4 regions of the Marinomonas algicola genome follow, and region 3 is predicted to be linked to each of the others. Evidence: predicted binding sites of a transcription regulator. Region 3 holds the regulator's gene; each other region holds the start of a gene.
What was found. The regulator sigma-54, encoded in region 3, starts transcription at its own class of promoters, with help from an activator protein. The targets are predictions, from matches to a motif close to TGGCACNNNNNTTGCTNT.
Positions count from the first base shown of each region.

Region 1: the regulator sigma-54 is predicted to act here: its motif matches at 1,370-1,387, upstream of IEZ33_RS12020 (nitrate reductase).
Region 2: the regulator sigma-54 is predicted to act here: its motif matches at 2,604-2,621, upstream of IEZ33_RS14820 (circularly permuted type 2 ATP-grasp protein).
Region 4: the regulator sigma-54 is predicted to act here: its motif matches at 3,069-3,086, upstream of IEZ33_RS02300 (amino acid ABC transporter substrate-binding protein).

Region 1 is NZ_CP061941.1:2,615,468-2,620,635, reverse strand. Features, by position in the region: gene nirB (nitrite reductase large subunit NirB) at 1-919, shown strand, start outside; gene nirD (nitrite reductase small subunit NirD) at 929-1,252, shown strand; gene IEZ33_RS12020 (nitrate reductase) at 1,577-4,288, shown strand; gene IEZ33_RS12015 (glycosyl transferase family protein) at 4,285-5,168, shown strand, end outside.
Region 2 is NZ_CP061941.1:3,226,545-3,231,712, forward strand. Features, by position in the region: gene IEZ33_RS14810 (transglutaminase family protein) at 1-57, opposite strand, end outside; gene IEZ33_RS14815 (alpha-E domain-containing protein) at 54-998, opposite strand; gene IEZ33_RS14820 (circularly permuted type 2 ATP-grasp protein) at 1,000-2,454, opposite strand; gene folE (GTP cyclohydrolase I FolE) at 2,699-3,382, opposite strand; gene IEZ33_RS14830 (MJ1255/VC2487 family glycosyltransferase) at 3,532-4,593, opposite strand; gene IEZ33_RS14835 (phosphatase PAP2 family protein) at 4,590-5,108, opposite strand.
Region 3 is NZ_CP061941.1:1,666,071-1,671,238, forward strand. Features, by position in the region: gene mgtE (magnesium transporter) at 1-1,335, opposite strand, end outside; gene IEZ33_RS07510 (HPr family phosphocarrier protein) at 1,360-1,629, opposite strand; gene IEZ33_RS07515 (PTS sugar transporter subunit IIA) at 1,632-2,087, opposite strand; gene IEZ33_RS07520 (RNA polymerase factor sigma-54) at 2,105-3,574, opposite strand; gene lptB (LPS export ABC transporter ATP-binding protein) at 3,649-4,374, opposite strand; gene lptA (lipopolysaccharide transport periplasmic protein LptA) at 4,374-4,889, opposite strand; gene lptC (LPS export ABC transporter periplasmic protein LptC) at 4,864-5,168, opposite strand, start outside.
Region 4 is NZ_CP061941.1:487,993-493,160, forward strand. Features, by position in the region: gene IEZ33_RS02285 (VOC family protein) at 48-689, opposite strand; gene metC (cystathionine beta-lyase) at 714-1,895, opposite strand; gene IEZ33_RS02295 (IclR family transcriptional regulator) at 2,226-2,978, shown strand; gene IEZ33_RS02300 (amino acid ABC transporter substrate-binding protein) at 3,234-4,268, shown strand; gene IEZ33_RS02305 (ABC transporter permease subunit) at 4,291-5,168, shown strand, end outside.

The DNA of each region.
Region 1 (5,168 bases), 950 kb from region 3:
TTTAAAAAAAGAGCATGTGTCTTTACAAGATACGAATGATCGGTTTCTTGCCAACATGCAAAAGGACGGGACTTATTCCGTCGTGCCACGTATTCCGGGTGGCGAGATAACGCCTGAAAGGTTAATTGTCCTTGGTGAAGTGGCTAAAAAATACCGGCTTTATACAAAAATAACGGGCGGTCAAAGAATTGATTTATTTGGTGCCACTTTATCCCAGCTACCTTTAATTTGGGAAGAGCTCATCGCCGTGGGTTTTGAAACGGGTCAAGCATACGGCAAATCCGTTCGTACTGTGAAATCTTGTGTTGGTAGCACTTGGTGTCGTTATGGGGTTAACGATAGCATGAAAATGGCCATTGATATTGAAAACCGATACAAAGGCCTGCGCTCTCCTCATAAGCTTAAATTTGCTGTCTCTGGTTGTACACGAGAGTGTGCCGAGGCACAAAGCAAAGACATCGGTATTATTGCCACGGAAGGTGGTTGGAATCTTTATGTGTGTGGCAATGGCGGGATGAAGCCTCGCCATGCTGATTTATTTGCAACGGATCTAACAGATAAGCAATTGGTTGCCTACATTGACCGAGTATTGATGTTTTATGTTAAAACGGCAGACCGATTACAGCGTACCTCAGTTTGGATGGAAGGGTTAGAGGGTGGGTTGGACTATTTAAAACAAGTTGTTATAGAGGATTCACTAGGAATCGCCAGTGAATTGGAGGCTCAAATGGCTCTAATTGTCGATACGTTTCAGTGTGAATGGAAAACGACCATTGAAAACCCTGAGTCCCGTAAGTTCTTTAAGAATTTTATTAACTCGGACGGTTTGGATGAAAATGTCGTATTTGTAGAAGAGCGTGATCAAATACGTCCAGCAACAGACGCTGAGAAAAATAAACTCATTGCTACGGTGGCCTAGGGGATAAAAATGAACTGGATACAAATTTGTACTTTTGATGATTTAGTGGCTCACGCGGGTATTGCAGCAAGAGTGACGGATAGCCAAGTGGCCATATTTTTTGAACCAGAGTCAAATCAACTTTACGCACTTTCAAATTGGGACCCTATAGCGAAAGCAAATGTCATGTCAAGAGGCTTGATTGCGGAAGTTGATGGACGCTTAACGGTAGCAAGCCCACTGTATAAACAACGATATTGTTTAGTAACGGGTGAGTGTCTTGATGATGCCGTGTCTTTGCCTGTCTGGAATGTAAAGTTAGATAATAATAGTGTTTGGATTGCACCAAAATAAACAATAAGAGTGATGTTGATGGGCATTTTATTTAATCTGGCGCATTATTATTTATTGCGGAATGAATAAATTTTAAAAAAGTTTTTATAAAACAATTGGTTATAATTGTTGAGTAATTGGCTTGATTTTTGCTTTAAATATTTAAGGTTAAAATGCTGCACAAAGGCGTGCAAATAAACTCTGTCTGATCGTCGGCGATGATATGGATAGAGTCACATTATAAGTCAATAAAAATGACAAAAGGCAACGGGGCCCAAGTGATCGAAAGATTGCTTGGGCCTTTTTTTGTTGATGTAAAAATGAAACAACATGAGGATGTTCAAGATGCAACCAAAAACAGAACAGACAACCTGCCCATACTGTGGTGTTGGTTGCGGAGTCTTGCTAAAACACTCACTGTCTAGTTGCGATTCTATTGAGACCGTAACAGGCGATACAGACCATCCCGCCAATTTTGGTCGCTTATGTGTTAAGGGGAGCAACCTTTCAGAAACGCTCATCCCAGAAGGAAGGCTTGCTGCGCCAAAAATAAAAGGCCAAGTGGTCTCATGGCCTAAGGCAATAGATTCTATTGCGGAAAAGATACAGCAGGTGACTCGAGATCATGGTCCCGATGCCTTTGCTTTTTATTTATCAGGTCAAATGTTAACGGAAGATTATTACGTTGCTAATAAATTGGCTAAAGGGTTCATAGGAACGGCTAATGTAGATACTAATTCTCGTCTTTGTATGGCATCAGCGGTAGTGGCTTACAAAAGAGCGTTTGGTTCTGACACAGTGCCTTGCAACTATGAGGATTTAGAGATTTGCGATTTGCTCATTATAATTGGTTCAAATGCGGCTTGGACGCACCCTGTTTTATATCAAAGGGTTGTTGCGGCCAAAGCAAAACGGCCTAATATGAAAGTGGTGGTTATTGATCCAAGAAAGACAGCGACGTGTGATATAGCTGATTTGCATCTTGCCATTAACCCTGGAACGGACGCGTATGTTTATACAATGCTACTTTCTGAAAGTGATCGTAATGATGTTTTAGATGAGGCGTTTATTTCACAAAAAACGAATGGCTTTACAGAAGCATTAGAAAAAGCAACGCTTGCAAGTCCTTCAATAGAGAGTATGTCAAAAGTACTTGGGGTGGATAAGGCGTCATTAGAGACGTTTGTCGAATGGTGGCTAGACACTCCTAAGACCGTTTCGTTTTATTCCCAAGGCGTAAATCAATCGGCAACCGGCGTTGATAAATGCAATGCCATAATTAATTGCCATCTAGCGACAGGCCGTATTGGTAAAGAAGGTATGGGACCATTTTCGATTACAGGCCAGCCTAATGCAATGGGTGGACGCGAAGTCGGAGGATTAGCAAATCAGCTTGCTGCCCATATGGATTTTTCCACGACTGGCGCGGTAGATCTAGTGCAGCGTTTTTGGCAAGCGCCAAATATGGCAACTGAGAGTGGGTTAAAAGCCGTAGATATGTTTCAAGCGATGGAAGCCGGTAAAATCAAAGTTGTTTGGATTATGTCAACAAATCCAATGGTGAGTATTCCAGACACGGCGCAAGTCAAGCGCGCTCTTGAAAAGTGTGAAATGGTGATTGTAAGCGATTGTCAGGAGTTTACGGATACCGCAATGATGGCGGATGTATCGCTGCCCGCGACAGGCTGGAGTGAAAAAGACGGGACGGTGACGAATTCGGAAAGGCGTATTTCACGTCAACGGGGTGTTTTACCTCCTTTTGCTGAGTCAAAGCACGATTGGTGGGCCATTACTCAAGTCGCTCGTAGAATGGGGTTTGCTTCAGCTTTCTCCTATGAGAGTTCTTATGACATATTTGTTGAGCATGCCGCTTTATCGGGCTTTGAAAATAATGGTAGAAGAGATTTTGATATTGGCTTATTAAAAGACTTAACAAAAAGCGCCTACGACACATTATTACCAATTCAATGGCCAGTAACAGAACATGCGCCTACTGGTACCTCGCGAATGTTCGCTGACGGGGCGTTTTTTACCTTTAATAAAAAAGCCAAATTCATCGCTATTTCGCCTGAAAAGCCTAAACAAAGGGTTACTAAAGCGTATCCATTTATATTAAATACAGGCCGAGTACGAGATCAGTGGCATACAATGACCAGAACGGGAAAGTCACCGACATTAGCAAATCACACGCAAGAGCCTTATGTTGAATTGAATAAAGAGGACGCTAGAAAGCTAGGCGTTAATAATAAAGAATTAATGCGTGTTACTTCAGAAATTGGTGAAATTATCATGCCAGTAAAAATAGCTTCACCCGTTAGTGTCCTGCAAGGTCAAATATTTGTGCCTATTCATTGGACGCAACAAGTCGCAAGTAATTCTGTTGTATCAAACTTAGTTTCACAAATTGTTGACCCACTATCGGGGCAGCCAGAATCAAAACATACTATTGCTAAACTGTCTCCCATAAAGAATATTGTGTATGGCACTCTTCTCAGTGCCGTCAAATTAGATGTTTCACCGTGTCTGTATCATTGCGAAGTGAGACAGCTAAAAGGAGTCCGCTATGAAGTGGCCATTAGTGAAAAAATTGATCTAGAAACCTTTGTAAAAACACAATTAAACACCTTTGAAACAAGTCAAACCGGTGATTGGAGTGAATACAAAAATACCCTTAATGGTGATAAACGTTTTGTCTATACAGTCAATAATTTGCCGATTGCAGTCTACTATTTTTCCAAGAAGCCAATCTCTTTAGATCGTAGCTGGTTAGCCAGTTTATTACCGATTTCTCTGGAAGCCATTCCACCAAAAAGCCTTCCAGAAGATCATCATAAAAGGCTGGCGTTAAGTGCCGGGTATATGGCAAATGCAGAAGATAAAGGTCAAATTGTCTGTTCTTGTTTTAATGTGGGAGACAAACAAATTCAGCCATTGATTGATCGCGGTGTCGTCAATGTCGGTGAGTTGGGTAACCGATTGAAGTGCGGAACAAACTGTGGCTCTTGTATTCCAGAATTGAAGCAAATGATCGCTATACATAGTGAGGTGACGTTATGAGTTTGGACTTTGTCAAATACGTAAAAATAGTAGGTAAAGGAAAAAAGGGCGCTAGAAGTTTAACTCGTGATGAATCGTATCAGGCGATGACACTTATTTTATCTGGCAAAGTAGCTCCTGAGCAATTAGGCGCATTTTGGATGTTAATTCGCATTAGAGAAGAAACAATAGAAGAAACCGTTGGCTTTACTCAGGCAATACGAGAACATTGTCATTTAACGTTTTCAATGGGGGTGGATATTGATTGGCCAGCATACGCGGGGAAACGTAATGAGTTACCGTGGTTCTTATTGTCGGCATTAGCGTTAAGTCAGCAAGGAATACGTATTTTTATGCACGGACACTGTTTCCCGGAGGAAGATCGTATATATGTTGAAACGGCGCTTGTTAAGCTTGGTTTCCCTATTGCTCGTTCCAAAGAAGAAGCTGAAGCACATTTACTTCGCTATCACTTTGCTTATATGCCACTTAATTGTCTAGCCAGTGAACTGGCTTATTTAATGGATTTGAAATTGTTGTTAGGTCTCAGATCCCCAGTAAATACCCTTGTTCGTATGATGAATATCGCTAACGCTGAGCACAGTGTTCATGGTGTGTTTCATCAAGGCTACGATAAATTGCATATTCAAGCATCAGCCGAGCTAGGAGATGATTCCGTTTTAGTGTTTAGAGGGGGCAATGGTGAGGCAGAGATTAATCCGGAAAGAGATGTTGAACTTGGGTTTTCTCGGCAAGGACGTATTGAATGGAGTCCTTGGCCGAAATCCGCATTACAGCATTGTCGGCAAAAAAATCGTTTGGATATTGAGCGAATGCAGCGACATTGGTCAGGTGTGCAAGAAGATGAATTTGGTCATTTAGCTATACAGGGCACCATGGC
Region 2 (5,168 bases), 1.6 Mb from region 3:
TACATGGCGGTCAAACTTGTACTCTGTCTTGTGCTGTAGAGCAACACGAATAGTCAAGCCGCTTCTCCTTTATCAAATGAAAACCAACTCTCAGTAATGTTAGAACTGAGCTGAATAATACCGATCTGCAATTCGTTTAAATAATCTCTGAACTTCATGTCAAGATCATCGGAACTGGTAATTTCAAAATCCATTTCTTTTAGCGCATTCAATGACTCTAAAACAGCGTCACCATGCGGTAACTTATTGACGGCCAAAAGCATTTCATCAAAACAAAAACTCACAGAACGAGGGAAGTAGGCATCATTCAGCATGAATCTAGCCACTTTTGCTCCGCTAATAGATGTTCTCACAGTACGACGGTAATTAAGATACGCACTTTGGGATTTTAGCACTTTAGACCACAACACCTGAGCCAAAGCCAATCGTTCTTCTTCCTGATGTTGTAACATCAAAGACACAGCCGCATCCAATACTCGAGTGGTCATATCAGAGCGCTCAACATTACGACCTAAAAGAACAAATTGCCATGTTGCATCACGACTCATTGTACCGGCTAATAAGCCATTAATGGTCTGGCAACCCTCAATAATTCTCGTCAAAAATGTATGTCGGTCTGATCGATTAATGCCTTTTTTGATATTAGTTCGAGCATAGATATCTAGCTCATTGATCAGCTCCCATGTGGCTTCAGGAACCACATCTCTTGTGGTACGAATATTCTCACGCACCATTTTAAGGGATGACAGCATAGAACTTGAGTTTGTGTCATCTTCTAACATAAACTTTAAAACGTTTTTTTCGTCTTGAACCTTATACCTTTCGTGAAACAATTCAGTGCTACCATTAATTTTAACCAAATTATACCAGCTAATATCAACGCCTTTAGGTAAGTCATACATCATATTGTCGTAAACACTTACTAGGCGTGCAATGTTTTCAACACGTTCAACATAACGCGCACTCCAATAAATACGTTCAGCAACTCGTGATAACATATTATTTCGCCTCCAAATCAACAATCCAAGTGTCTTTACTGCCACCGCCTTGAGATGAGTTAACAACAAGTGAGCCTTTTTTCATTGCAACACGAGTCAACCCACCAGTAGTCACATAAGTATCTTTGCTTTGTAGAATAAAAGGCCGTAAATCCAAATGCCTTGGTTCTATCAGTCCCTTACCCACTAACGTTGGCGATGTGGAAAGCTTTAATGTTGGTTGTGCAATGTAATTACGAGGATTCGCTTTAATTAAATCAGCAAAAATTGCCTGATCCTTTTTGGTTGAATGCGGCCCGACAAGCATACCATAACCACCAGATTCATTTGCTGGTTTCACCACTAGCTGGTCTAGGTTAGCTAAAACGTATTCTCTTTGTTCTGGGTCATCACATAGAAACGTTTCAACATTGGCCAGAATCGGCTCTTCATTAAGGTAGTATCGAATTATGTCAGGCACATAGGCATACACCACTTTATCATCAGCCACACCGGCTCCCGGTGCGTTTGCTAAAGCAACATTCCCCTTTTGCCAAGCCCTCATCAACCCCGGAACACCCAATACTGAAGTTGGATCAAACGCTTCTGGATCAATAAAAAGGTCATCAATACGACGATAAATCACATCCACGCGCTCTGGGCCTGAAATGGTTTTCATATAAACACAATCATCATCGGCAACAAATAAATCGCTACCTTCGACTAACTCGGCTCCCATCTGCTGAGCAAGAAATGCATGTTCAAAATAAGCTGAATTAAATATTCCAGGAGTTAATACGACAATTTCAGGAACTTCTATGTCTCTAGGAGACAGGGCGGCTAACATATCAAAAAGCTTAGAGGTGTAATCATCAACCGGTAAAATTGTATCGTTTTCAAAAAGCTCAGGTAATACTCGCTTTGTAATGGCTCTATTTTCGAGCATATAAGAAACGCCTGAAGGAACGCGCAAATTATCTTCTAGTACGTAAAACTGTCCCTCACCTGCTCGCACCAAATCAGTGCCACAAATATGGGCCCAAACACCAAAAGGTGGCGAGATGCCAACACATTCTGGTCTAAAGTTTTTCGATTCTTTTATGATGTGTTCTGGAATGATGCCATCTTTAATGACATTTTGATCGTGGTAAAGATCATCTATGAAAAGGTTCAGCGCATTCAGTCTTTGCTTTAATCCTGCATCGGCGATTTTCCAGTCCGCGGCTGATATTGTTCTTGGGATAATATCAAAAGGCCAAGCTCTATCAATATTTCCTTCTTCTGTATAAACCGTAAAACTCACGCCCATTTCTTGAATGGTCGCTTCGGCAAGTAATCTCCTTTTCTCTAATTCATCACCTTCAAGTGATGATAAATAGTTCACTAATTTTTTAGATGGCGCCCTTGGTTCTTGCTTCTCGTTGATGAGTTCATCAAAAAAATTATTAGAATCGTACTCTTTCCAATTTATTTCCATACATCTTAGCCCTCTTATTATGAATGCTCAGGCTTGAGCCTAATCGGCACGTCATTTTTTATTTATTTACACTATTCATGAGTTTTATAATAAGAACAATTAACCCATTCAAAAAATATAATCAACTTAATTATCTCATTGATTTATAAGAAGCAATTATCAGGCCATAGCGTAAATACGTTAAAAATCAAAAAAGTAGCTCTGTCGACACTACTTTGAATAAAAGTAAGACTAAGTTGTATTTTTATCGGGCTAAGAATTCAGCTCTGGTTTTATCGCTTGATTTAAACAATCCCCCTAGCGCTGTCGTTTGTGTTGAAGAGCTTGCATCCATGACACCTCTTGCTTTAACACAATAATGTGTTGCGACAATACTGACGGCCACGTTATCTGTTTCAAGCAACGTTTGTAGTGTCACTAAAATCTGCTGAGTCAAGCGCTCCTGAACCTGTGGCCGTTGACCAAAAAAACGCACAATTCGATTTATCTTAGATAAACCAATTATTTTATTTTTTGGTAAATACGCGACTTTGGCCAAACCATCAATAGTGACAAAATGATGTTCGCATGTGCTGGTAAAGCTAATATCACATACCTTTACCATCTCATCGACTTTCATCTTGTTATCAATCACTGTAATTTTAGGAAACTGGTCATAGTCCAATCCTGAAAAAATTTCTTTAACGTACATTTTAGCGATGCGATGAGGTGTTTCTGCCAAACTGTCATCAGACAAATCTAAACCAAGAGTCGTTACAACATCTTCAAATGCATGCTTAATACGCTGATATTTTTCTTCAGAAGTTAAGCCATTATCAATCATAGGTGTTTCCAGCCCATGCTTAATTAAAGCCTCTTTAACTTTTAACGCTTCAACAGACGGTCCAACAGAAAGCGAATTAGTAAGAGTAGTTGTCGCTGTTTGCATATTAAATTTCCTAACAAGACTGAAATGTGGCGTAGCATCAGATCATCAAATGAAATGAGCCTTTCTCATATTGTACCGTTGAAAGCACTATAAGTTCACCACATTCTGTTAAGAGATCACATCTTGAAAACAAAAACTCACGACATAAGTTAAGCTGACGCAATAATATCAAGGTTTACATCATGATCCATTGCATAGACTTGTGACCATAACTCTTTGGCCATATCTTCTACTGGAGTCAATGCGCCCTCTGAAAGCCACTGAGCTAGATAAGCGGCTGTGTCTGGATAGTCGACTTGTACAGGAATCTGAGTGTCTAGCCACAAGCGAATCCCTTCTGCCGTCAGTTCATCCGTGGCTTGAGCCAAACCAAGCATTTCTAAAGCAATTGCATTTGAATGCTGTTCAACCTGACCTTTTAAAGGCTTTACTAAAATTCGTTTACCTAACGCCAATGCTTCTGAATTAAGCTCAAATCCAGCGTTACACAACACGGATTGACTTAATCGTAAATTTTTTTGAAACCTATCTAAACCAAATGGATAGACAGTGACGTTTCCATACTGACCAGGTTCAACATCTTTGCAATGTAATAGAAACTCAAACTCCTTAATCGTTCTTAAAAGATCAATGACAAGTAAAGACATTTCAAACGGTAGATAAACCAGCACTTTTCGAGGGTCCACTGACGACTTTGCGCCATGACTTAATACAATTGGAGGCAAAATAGGGTAGTTAAAATGACTCCAATGAAGGCCTACCTGTTTATTTGAAGGGGCAAACCATTTAAATAAATAAGCCGCCCATTGGCTTTTATACCTCGGAATATCAAAAGAGAAAGCATATTGATGACCGATCCCAATACACTCTCTTCCACTTAATTTCGCCGCCCAGGCTACTATAGGTTCAAAATCAGAGACGAACAAATCGTATTGAGTAAGATCGATGCCTTTAACGTCTTTAATAAATTGTTTTGTTTTTACTTTTTTCAGTGTATTAAAAAGATCCAGCGACCCATTACTAGATTGAAACGTAAGGCCAGCCTTCACTTTATAGTCACCAAACGCTTCCATATCGAAAAAGTCTTTCGACTCTCTTCCTGAAAATAGATACGTAACTTCAACCCCTAATTGTTTCAACAAGGGGGCTAATGCACGAGCTCGTGAGATATGACCATTACCTGTCGCTTGAACACCATACAATATTTTCACCCGACAACCCCCTCAACAACAATGAAAGCACAACCCGATCCGAGCAAGGCACCTACCAAGGTATCAGTAGGAAAATGCACTCCTAAAAACACCCTTGATAGAGCCACATTTAGAGCCCAAAAATACCAACAAAGATTCAGTCCAGGTAGCCATTCAGACAAAAAATACGCCATCAAAAAAGCACCAGAAGTATGCCCAGATGGGAATGAAAAATGATCAGCAGGTCGAATAAAGCTTTTAAAATCATCTAATGCTTCTGCGGGTCTACTTCGCTTAAAACCATTCTTCGCTATAAAATAAATACCGCGTTCTATAGCAAATGAACAGAGCAAGAGAACAACCCATTGTGATTGCCCATAAAAAAACAAAAGAAAAGTGATGAAGAGATAAATAGGGCCGTCTGCCGTAAACGAAATACAGCGACTAATATTTGCAAGAAAAGCTCGTCGTTTACGAGCCATACACCAACAAAAAGCCAACACATCTAGGTGATGAATTTGTTTTAATACCGCCATAAATAGTGTCTCAAGTTCAAACTTTATTCAGACTAAAATAAAATAATGACAAGAAAAGGA
Region 3 (5,168 bases):
TGCTAATCCAAGAAAGGAAAGAAATCCTACAACGTCAGTTACTGTGGTAAGGATTACGCTTCCTGCAAGGGCTGGGTCTATGCCTAAGCGATTTAGTGCTATGGGCAAAAGTGTGCCTGTAAGAGCGGCAAACAGAAGGTTAATCATGATTGCGCCCGCTATGATATAGGCTATCTCAAGGTTGTCAAACCAGAATGCTGTTAATGCGGCGACAACCGTAGCCCAAAGTATACCATTTAATAAGCCTACGATGATCTCTCGGTTGAGTAGCCAGCGAGTATTTGTTGAACCTATTTGTCCTAGGGCGATGCCTCGTATAACTAATGTTAGTACTTGGGAGCCTGCAATTCCACCCATACTGGCAACAATTGGCATTAATATAGCCAGTGCAACGACTTGATCAAGTGTGCCTTGAAAAAGCCCAATGACGTAAGAGGCTATGAAAGCCGTAATTAAATTAATACCAAGCCAAACCGCTCGCCTTCTGGTCGTCTTCATGACAGGAGAAAAGGTGTCTTCGTCGTCGTCAAGGCCCGCCATACTCAGCATAGAGTGCTCAGCTTCGTCACGGATAACATCAACAACATCATCTATGGTTATTCGGCCAAGTAACTTTCCACTTTTTTCGTCGATTACTGGCGCTGAAACCAGATCTAACTTTTCAAATACCTGTGCGACTTCTCTGGCTGATGTATTGGATGTTATTACCGTAGTCTCGGTATCCATAATTTCGCGTATAGTAGCGTTTGTATCGGCTACTAATAACTTTGTTAATGGCAGTGTGCCTAAAAAGCGGTCTGAGCGGCTGACAACTAATAAGTTATCAGTCATATCGGGTAGTTTCTTATGTCTTCTGAGGAAACGAAATACAATGTCAACGGTTATATTTGGGCGTATGGTAATTGTATCTGTATTCATTAAGCCACCAGCGGAGTCTTCTGGGTAGCTTAGTAGGGCTTCAACTCGTAATCTATTCTGTGCTGACATGGAGGCCAGCACTTCTTTAACAATTTTTTCTGGTAAGTGTTGTAGCATGTCAGCGAGGTCATCGGTCTCGAATTGCTCTGACACAGCTAAGAGTTGTTTAGTATCCATTTTTTTAAGGAAAGGAATACTAATGTCTTCAGTTAAATATTGAAGGATTTCACCTTCGTTTTTGCTATCAATTAGGTCCCAAAGAAGTTGTCTCTCTTTAGGGGGGGATGACTCTAATAAGCGAGCGACGTCTTGAGCCGGTAACGCGCCATTTAATAAATAGCGTATTTGGGAAGTGGTGCCAGCCTCAAGTGAGGCTGTTACGGCTTTTAGATGTGTTAGCGTCGCTTGCTCTGACATAATGACTTTTCTTAAATTGAAGGTCTATTCACCCTCACCAAAGCGGTTATTAATAAGCTCAATAATGGCTGTTAATGCAAGCTCTTCATCTTCACCATTTGCTTTGATAGTGATTTCAGTACCTTTACCTGCCGCTAACATCATCATGGCCATAATGCTTTTGCCATCTACGTTACGACCATCCTTTTCAATGGTGATATCACAGCTGAATTTAGATGTGGTTTCCACCAGTTTACCTGCCGCTCGTGCATGCAGTCCTAACTTGTTAATTATAGTAATAGATTGTTCTTGCATGTTTATCCTTGTAGCAGTTTTTCAAATGCTGCAAATAGTGATTCATTAGTTTGCGCTTCTCTTAAAGCGTTTAACCCATTGGGTGACTGTGCTAATTGTGCAATTTGAGCAAGTGTCGAGAGATGGGCGTCGCATTCACTTGGCGGTACAATGAGTGCAAAAATCAAATCTATAGGTTTTCTGTCTATAGAGTCAAAATCAATAGAGCTTTCTAACGACATAACTAATATTGCAGCATGATTAGCCGACTCTAATCGACAATGCGGGATAGCGATGCCTTCCCCGATTCCCGTACTACCAAGTTTTTCTCTGGCTAATAGTCCCGCGTAGATTGCATTTTCGTCACAATGTAATCTGTTTGATACCGCACTTGCTATATTTTCCAGTACTCTTTTTTTGCTGATAATCTTCTGTTTTGCCAGAGTCAATTCTGGTTTTAACATAGTAATAAGTGACATGAGTCTTTTATCCAGTATTAAACTAATCGTTTTCTTTCGTTTGAAGGAGGAATGTTCATTGCTTCTCTGTATTTTGCAACCGTTCTCCTTGCTACATTAATCCCTTGTTCTTCTAGAATGGTGGCTAATTTATTGTCACTTAATGGTTTCTTAGCAGGTTCTTCGGCAACAAGTTTTTTTATCATAGCGCGGATTGCTGTGGAAGAGCATTCTCCGCCTGAAGCCGTATTTACATGGCTTGAGAAAAAATATTTTAATTCGAATATTCCTTTCGGTGTATGCATGTATTTTTGCGTGGTCACGCGGGAAATAGTGGATTCGTGCATGCCCACTTCTTCGGCAACATCATGCAATACCATCGGCTTCATTGCTTCCTCGCCTTGCTCGAAAAAGTCTATCTGTTTTTCAACAATACAGCTAGCCACTTTTAGTAGTGTTTCATTGCGGCTTTGTAAACTCTTTATAAACCACTTGGCTTCTTGAAGTGAGTTTTTTATGTATGTTGCGTCCTCAGTATTCTTCAGAGTATTTGCCATTGTTGAATAGGTTTTGTTGATTTTTACTGGCGGTAGAGCGTCGTTGTTTAACTCAACCTGCCATTCACCATTTTTCTTCTTAACTGAGACATCTGGTATAACATAATCTGTGTCATCTGCATCAATTAAACTGCCTGGCCTTGGGTTGAGCTGCTGTATTAAATGAATAACGTCTTTTAATGTATCTTCTTTTAGTTTCGCGCGTCTACAAAGCTGGGAAAAATCTCGGTTACCTAAGAGGTTTAGATAGTGATCAACTACCGTTTTTGTATTTTTATACAAAGGGTGTGTTGAATAGGCTTCAAGTTGAACCAGCAAGCATTCTCGCAAATCAACGGAACATACCCCCACAGGGTCAAAGCGTTGTAGTCTATGTTGAACAGCAACAACTTCGTCTTCTTCTAAATCTTCAATGGTTCCCTGAAGAGAATCCCATATTTCATGCAGTGAGGCACCTAGGTAACCATCTGGTTGAACGCTTTCAATAAAAGAATAGGCAATTTCAATATCTCTGTCTGACATCGTAGTCAGGTTAAGTTGCCATATTAAGTGATCCTGAATGCTCTCAGAAGCGGAATTGCGACTTTCAAAATCAAAATCCCCTTCGAAACCTTGGGATTCAGACACGGCCGCGGAGCTTTGAAAGGTGTCTTCCCATGAGCTATCAATAGAGAGCTCTTCTGGAATACTATCCGTCCATTCAGATTCAATTGTGGCTTCTTCACTTGGCTGAGTTTCTGGCTCCTCTTGCTTTTTTTGTTCAGATTCGTTTGCCGTTGTCTCAGATGAGCTTTGTTCATCGTCAATTTCTAATAGGGGGTTTGACTCAAGAAATTCATGTATTTCTTGTTGTAAATCTATTGTAGAAAGCTGCAATAAGCGAATAGCTTGTTGTAGCTGCGGGGTCATGGTCAGTTGCTGACCCATTTTCAACTGTAGAGACTGCTTCATAGAGAAACGCTTTTTGTTTGATTATGTTGGAACGAGTTATGCATAGTACTCCCTTTTATTGGGAAATTAAAAGATTAAAGGCGGAAGTTCTCACCTAAATAAACCTTTTTTACTTGTTCATTGTTGATAATGGTCTCAGCATCGCCCGAAGCGATGATATGGCCGTTTCCGACAATGTAAGCTTTGTCGCAAATATCAAGGGTTTCCCTTACATTATGGTCTGTAATAAGAACCCCAATGCCGCTTTCTTGTAATTGCCTAATGATTTGTTTTATATCGCCAACAGAGATAGGGTCAACACCTGCAAAAGGTTCGTCTAATAATATAAATTTAGGGTTGGTTGCTAGGGCTCTGGCTATTTCTGCTCGTCGTCGCTCGCCTCCAGAAAGAGCCATGCCTAAATTCTTTCTAATATGAGTAATATGAAATTCTTCGAGAAGTTTTTCAAGTTCTTCTTTACGCTGTGTGTCTGTTAGGTCTTTTCTGGTTTCTAAAATGGCAAGGATATTGTTCTCAACAGACATTTTTCGAAATATAGACGCTTCCTGCGGAAGGTAGCCAATGCCTTTTTGAGCTCTAGAGTGCATGGCCAATGTCGTTACAGGTTCTCCATCAATATATATTTCACCGTTATCATTTTTAACCATGCCTACTATCATATAAAAACAAGTGGTTTTACCTGCTCCATTAGGACCCAGAAGACCAACGGCTTCACCGGACTCGACAGAAAGAGATACGTCAATTACGACAGGTCTTTTTTTATAGCTTTTCGCTAAGTTTTTAGCTTCCAGTAATGCCATTATTTACCTTCTTGTGTTTGCGGTAATAAAGTCATATTTACTCGACCTGAATCATCCCTTCGAGCTGTGAAGGTGCCTTTATCTATCATGTATTGAATGAAGTCAGCATTGATTTCGTCACCTTTAAGCTTTACGTAGCTTTGTCCACTTAATTCAAGCGTAGCGTCGGTTGTTTGATAACGAATTTTATCTCCATGGCTAATTATATGATTCCCATCTTCATCGATTTGTTGGCTGAATTTTGCAGGTGATCCCGTTGCATCCAGTTGGCGAAACTGGTTGGTGTCTGTTGAGCTTGTAACTTTTAGGTAATCGGCTTGAATGAAAATGGAGCCTTGCTTAACAGTGACATTACCTTCGTAAATCGCTATCCCAGAGCCCTGGTCAAAATAGGCCTTGTCAGCCGCAATGTTTAAGGGGCTTTGCAAGTCATTATCCAACGCGTAACTTAGCGTGCTAGAAGTCAGGATGGCGAGCGCTATCAATCTTTTATTTAGCTGTTTTATATTGACCATTTACTTCTCCGCTAAATGCAACAGTTTCGTCATTTATATTTACGCCAATATCAGTGGCTTGGGTTTTGCCTGATTCAGACAATAATGAGGCATTACCAGTAGCAAAAATTTCTTGCTTGGTTTCGCTGTAAAGTATTTTATCCGCGCTTAAATGAACGGTGTTACCAGATTTGCTGGTGTGAACTATCTCACTACGGCCGTATAAATTAATCTCTTTTGTGGAGTCGTTAATCAGTCCTGAATCGCTTTTTGCGACCCAACTGCCACCTTGTTGTGATT
Region 4 (5,168 bases), 1.2 Mb from region 3:
TTGCTCCGCGGCGGGTCAGTACCTATGACTAAAGGTGTTTTTTTGTGTCAAAGAGTCTGTGTGCCGCTCTGATTTTGTATCTGAAATGCAATGCTTGGCTGTTCGCCTTTTTCAATCGTAGCAAGATGGTCGACTCCCAATGCGTCAAGTAAATGGTGGAGTTTTTCAGGATCTGGATGAGTAAGAATGACCGTTTTTAAGGTTAACCCTAAATCTGACATGTTGGTCGAAGGATGGGCGCCGGGTGACCACTCTATAAAAGTAGGAATGAGCCCTGCTTCTGCAAGGGAACCATCTTTAGGAATGTTTAAACGCCAGCTTCTTTCTCCTCGGGTGAAGGTGACAATTTCACCCATTTCAATAGGGCTGTTTGCGATAACAGCGTCTAAGTCATTGGTTCCCACTACCCAATGATAAGCCATTGGTTGTTTCTTGAATTGAGCTTGCACTTCTGGGTTGTCCATATTAAACCAACGTGCTCTGTTCGGTGTAGGTGCTTCGGGGTCAATGGATAAGATCTCAATAAAGCTTTCATTCCCCACAGGAGCGACGCAATTATGAGTGCCCATTGCATCATGCTTACTTGCTTTGGGTAATGTAACCCCTAAAGTCTTATGCAATGATTCCATGCCCTGCTCTAGAGTGTCTGCCCCTATTACAATGTGATCAATTTTGTTCTGTAAAGTCATGATTATTTTCTCTTTTTCAATAGGTTACTTTAAAAATTTAAAACCATTTTCTAAATCTAAAATCAAGGATTCTGGGTCTTCAAGACCAATATGAAAACGTACGACTGGCCCTTCTGACGACCATGTTGTCGCTGTTCTAAATGGAGAAGGGTCAACGGGGATAGCTAAGCTCTCGAAGCCTCCCCAACTCAAACCAATACCAAATAATGACAAGCTATTTATCATGGTGCGTATTTGTGTTTCGTAACCGGGCTTGAATATCACGCTAAATAACCCTGTTGCCCCAGCGAAGTCTCGTTGCCAAAACTCATGTCCAGGGCAGTCAGGATGGGCTGGGTATAGAATTCGTTCTACTTCTGATTGTTGAGCTAACCAATCGAGGCACTTTTGAGTGTTTTCAGCGTGTTGTCGAAGGCGAACAGAGAGGGTTCTTAATCCACGTAAGGCTAGGAACACATCGTTACCCCCAACACGGTCGCCGATAAATAGGCTCATTTTTCGTGTGGTTCTATAGTGCTCTTTAGAGCTTGAAACAATGAAACCTAACATGGCGTCGGAATGGCCGCTGAGATACTTTGAACCAGAGTGAACCACAACATCAACACCCAATTTCAAAGGCTGGCAGTAGAGAGGCGTAGCCCACGTTCCATCTAAAATACTGACGGCGCCAGACTTTCTTGCGGCCTCTGAAATGGCCGGAATGTTGGGAACTTCGAAGGTAGAGGACCCCGGTGCTTCGAAGAAAACTACCTGTGTATTGTCTTGAATAAACTGATCTACATCCGCGCCTATTAAAGGATCGAAGTAAGTAACGTCAACGCCATAAGCACTTAAAACGTTATCACAGAATGCTCGCGTTGGGCCGTAAACAGTATCGGCTACAAGTATATGATCACCCGCTTTAATGAATGACATAATAGAAATAACACAGGCGGTAAGACCTGAAGAAACGGCCACACAGCCAGCACCTTGCTCAAGGTGTGTCATTGTGTTCTCTAGTTCGAATGTAGCTGGGGTACCGTAACGACCATAATACAAGGTGCCCATGTCGTAGCGAGTGGATCTGGCCTCTTCAAATTCTTCTAATGTATTAAAAAGCATTGTCGAGGCTTGGTGAATAGGGAGGTTAACTGAACGCCCATTGCTTTGGTTATCACGACCTAAATGGATTAAAGCGTTTGTTAGGTTTTTATCACTACTTTTCATTCCACACTCCTAGATTAAGATTTTTTCACCTTAACTCAAATAAAACATTCGTGTCAATATATGAAACATAAGTATTATTTTTGATTTTAATTGGTGCATTTTTTGATACATCGCACCATAAATGTTTCTCTCTGGTGTTTATCTTTAATTAAATAGGCGATCTCTTTATACTGTTAAATATTCGGCACAGAGACAGTGAAATGACTCGTCGTCAATAAAGTGATACGAAGCGCTTTTCATGCGGTTGCATGAATTACGCTTTATTTATTATTTTTATTTATTTCAAAGACTTAAGCTTTATAAGCTAACTTTTATTAAGGTTAAATGTTCATGACAGTAAGGGTTGATTCAACATTATCTAAAGGGTTATCCGTGATTGAAGCCCTTGCGGCTGAGCCAAAAGGTATCGGTGTTTCCGAGCTTTCACGAAACTTAGAGTTAACAAAATCTAATACTTTCAGACTGTTACAGACATTGATTGTGAGCGGGTATGTTAGACAAGATCAGAATAAACAGTATTTTGCGACAATGAAATCATGGAAAATTGGTCAAATGATTATGGAAAAATTGGATCTTCCTCGTTTGTCTATTAGTCAAATGCAATACCTTTCAAGCATTACGGGTGAGGCGGTTTACCTTTCTGTTTTAGATGGATTGTCTACTTTATATATAGAAAAAATAGAAAGCACAAAAGGTATTAGAACCTATACTCCAAAAGGCGGAAATGCGCCAATTCACTGCGTTGCGACAGGGAAAGCTTTGTTGGCTTTCCACTATGATACGTTGCGAGATAAGTTGATTGGTAACTTAGATCTGTACACTGATAAAACGATTACGACGATTGACGCTTTAGATGAAGAAGTCGATAGAATCAAAAATCAGGGTTATGCCGTGGATCGAGGTGAGTATCGCGCAGAAGTGCTAAGTATTGCGGCGCCTGTTTTTTCAGCGAACAAAGAAGTGATTGCTGCCATTGGTATTTCTGCCCCCGCACTAAATGTATCTGAAGAAGATATTACAAAAATGTCGCATGATGTATTTCAAGCCGCACAAAGTTTGAGTAATACATTGAAAAACATGTAAAAAATCGGATTTTATAAACACAAAAAAACCACTCACTATGAGTGGTTTTTTTGTGCCTGCACCCTTCCAAACGGACTCTTTTTTAAAAAACGGCACAGAGATTGCTAAATATTTTTTTAAATTTTCCATTTAAAATGAAAATTTAAAGAAACAATTGTTTTGATATTTAGTATTGGACTTGTCATAAAAAACCAAATAATGTATTAAATAAAGAAACGTGTATTTCACTATATAAAACAAAAAAGAGGTCATGTTATGTTGAAATTAATAAAACCTACTCTAACCGTTGCTGTTTGCTCGATAGCTTTGTCTCAAGTAGTTGTTGCCGCCAGTCCCACTGTGCAATCAATTCAAGAGCGTGGAACTATGTTGTGTAGTGGTCACAACGGCAGTTATTTTGGCTTTGTTGAGGTTAATGATAAAAACGAATGGAAAGGACTTGATATAGATATTTGCCATGCGGTGACCACCGCTATTTTAGGCGATCCTGAAAAGGCAAAAATTGTTCCTCTTAGCTGGGCGCAACGTTTTCCCGCTCTACAGTCAGGTGATGTCGATATTATTATAAAGGCGACAGGTTGGACTATGGGGAGAGATACTGAACTAGGGTTGCAGTTCAGTACACCTTACTTCTTTGGGGGGACTCAAGTCATGGCGCATGCGGATTCTGGTGTGCAAGAGTTGAAAGATTTAGAAGGCGGAACCATCTGTGTCGAAGCTGGTACAACGAATGAGCGTTTGATTGCCGATAAAATGGCAAGTTTAGACATTGATTATAATATCGTTTCATACGAAAAAAGCTCAGAAGTGACGGCGGCTTATCAGTCAGGACGATGTGATGCATTCGGCGGTTGGGGGCCAAGCCTGGCTGTGTTGCGTTCTAACCAAATGGGCGATCCTTCTCAAAATGTCATTTTAAAAGATACGTTATCTAATGAACCCATTGCCGCTGCCATGAGACAAGGTGATGACGGTTTTGTTGATCTGGTTAACTGGACACTTGCTGCCTTGATGATTGCAGAAGAGCATGGTGTGACACAGGCAAACGTAGATGACATGGCGGCTAACCCAGTGGACCCTACCGTTGCTCGTTTATTAGGCAGTACACCGGGTATTGGAGAGCGTTTAGGTTTGCGTGAAACTTGGGCGAAAGATGTCATTAAAAGTGTTGGTAATTTCTCTGAAATCTATGAGCGAAACCTAGGTCAGAACTCGCCTTATAAACTAGAACGAGGCTTCAATAACCTTTGGAATAATGGAGGTCTACTTTATTCTCCAATCTTAGATTAATTCAAGCGACCAAAGGAGAATAATGATGTTTATAACTGGTAGAAAGTCGATCAATGTTAAAAATTTTTTGATTCAGGCTGTGTTTCTCTTCGTGGTCATCTTGGTTGTTGCGAGCGCTTTTACTAGCGCTCGTACTAACTTAGCTGAGCTTGGTATATCTAGTGGTTTTAGTTTTCTAGAGAGGGCGACGGGTTGGGGGTATGCTTTTTCCTTATTTGAATCATCCATTAATGATCCCTATAAGTGGACTCTCTTTTCGGGTTTTGCGAATACTTTGTTTCTTGGTTTAATTACGATTATGACCTCGACTATATTAGGGTTTATTGTTGGTTCCGCGAGAGACTCCAATAATATTACTATTCAGGCTATTACAGCGTTATTTATTCAACTGTTTCGTAATATTCCATTGATATTGCAAGTGGTGTTTTGGTATGCGGTGTTAATACATATGCCGAGCCCAAAACAGGCGTATAATATGTTCGATGTGGCTTTTTTGTCTAATCGCGGCCTAATGATTCCAAGTTTTAATGTTTCTCCTGTCCTTATTTTTAGTCTGTTTGTCTTGCTAATGCTTTATTGGTTGTTGAAAGAGAGGCTGCTTATATTAAGGAACGCTTCGGCAAAATGGTTTTACGGCTGTATTATTTTTGGCGTCGCCTTGTATTTATTATTCTGTGTTGAAGGAAATCTTTTTTCTGTTCCTAGTTTAAAAGGCCTCAGATTTGTGGGGGGAACGACGGTTCCTGTTGAGCTGATTACGATGATTATTGCTTGTACACTTTATGGTGCAGCGTATATCGCCGAAATTGTAAGGGGTGGATTGAATGAAGTGCCTAAAGGGTTGGTGGAAGCCGGTAATTCGCTAGGTCTTAACGAGCGAATGGTATGGTTTAGAATAAA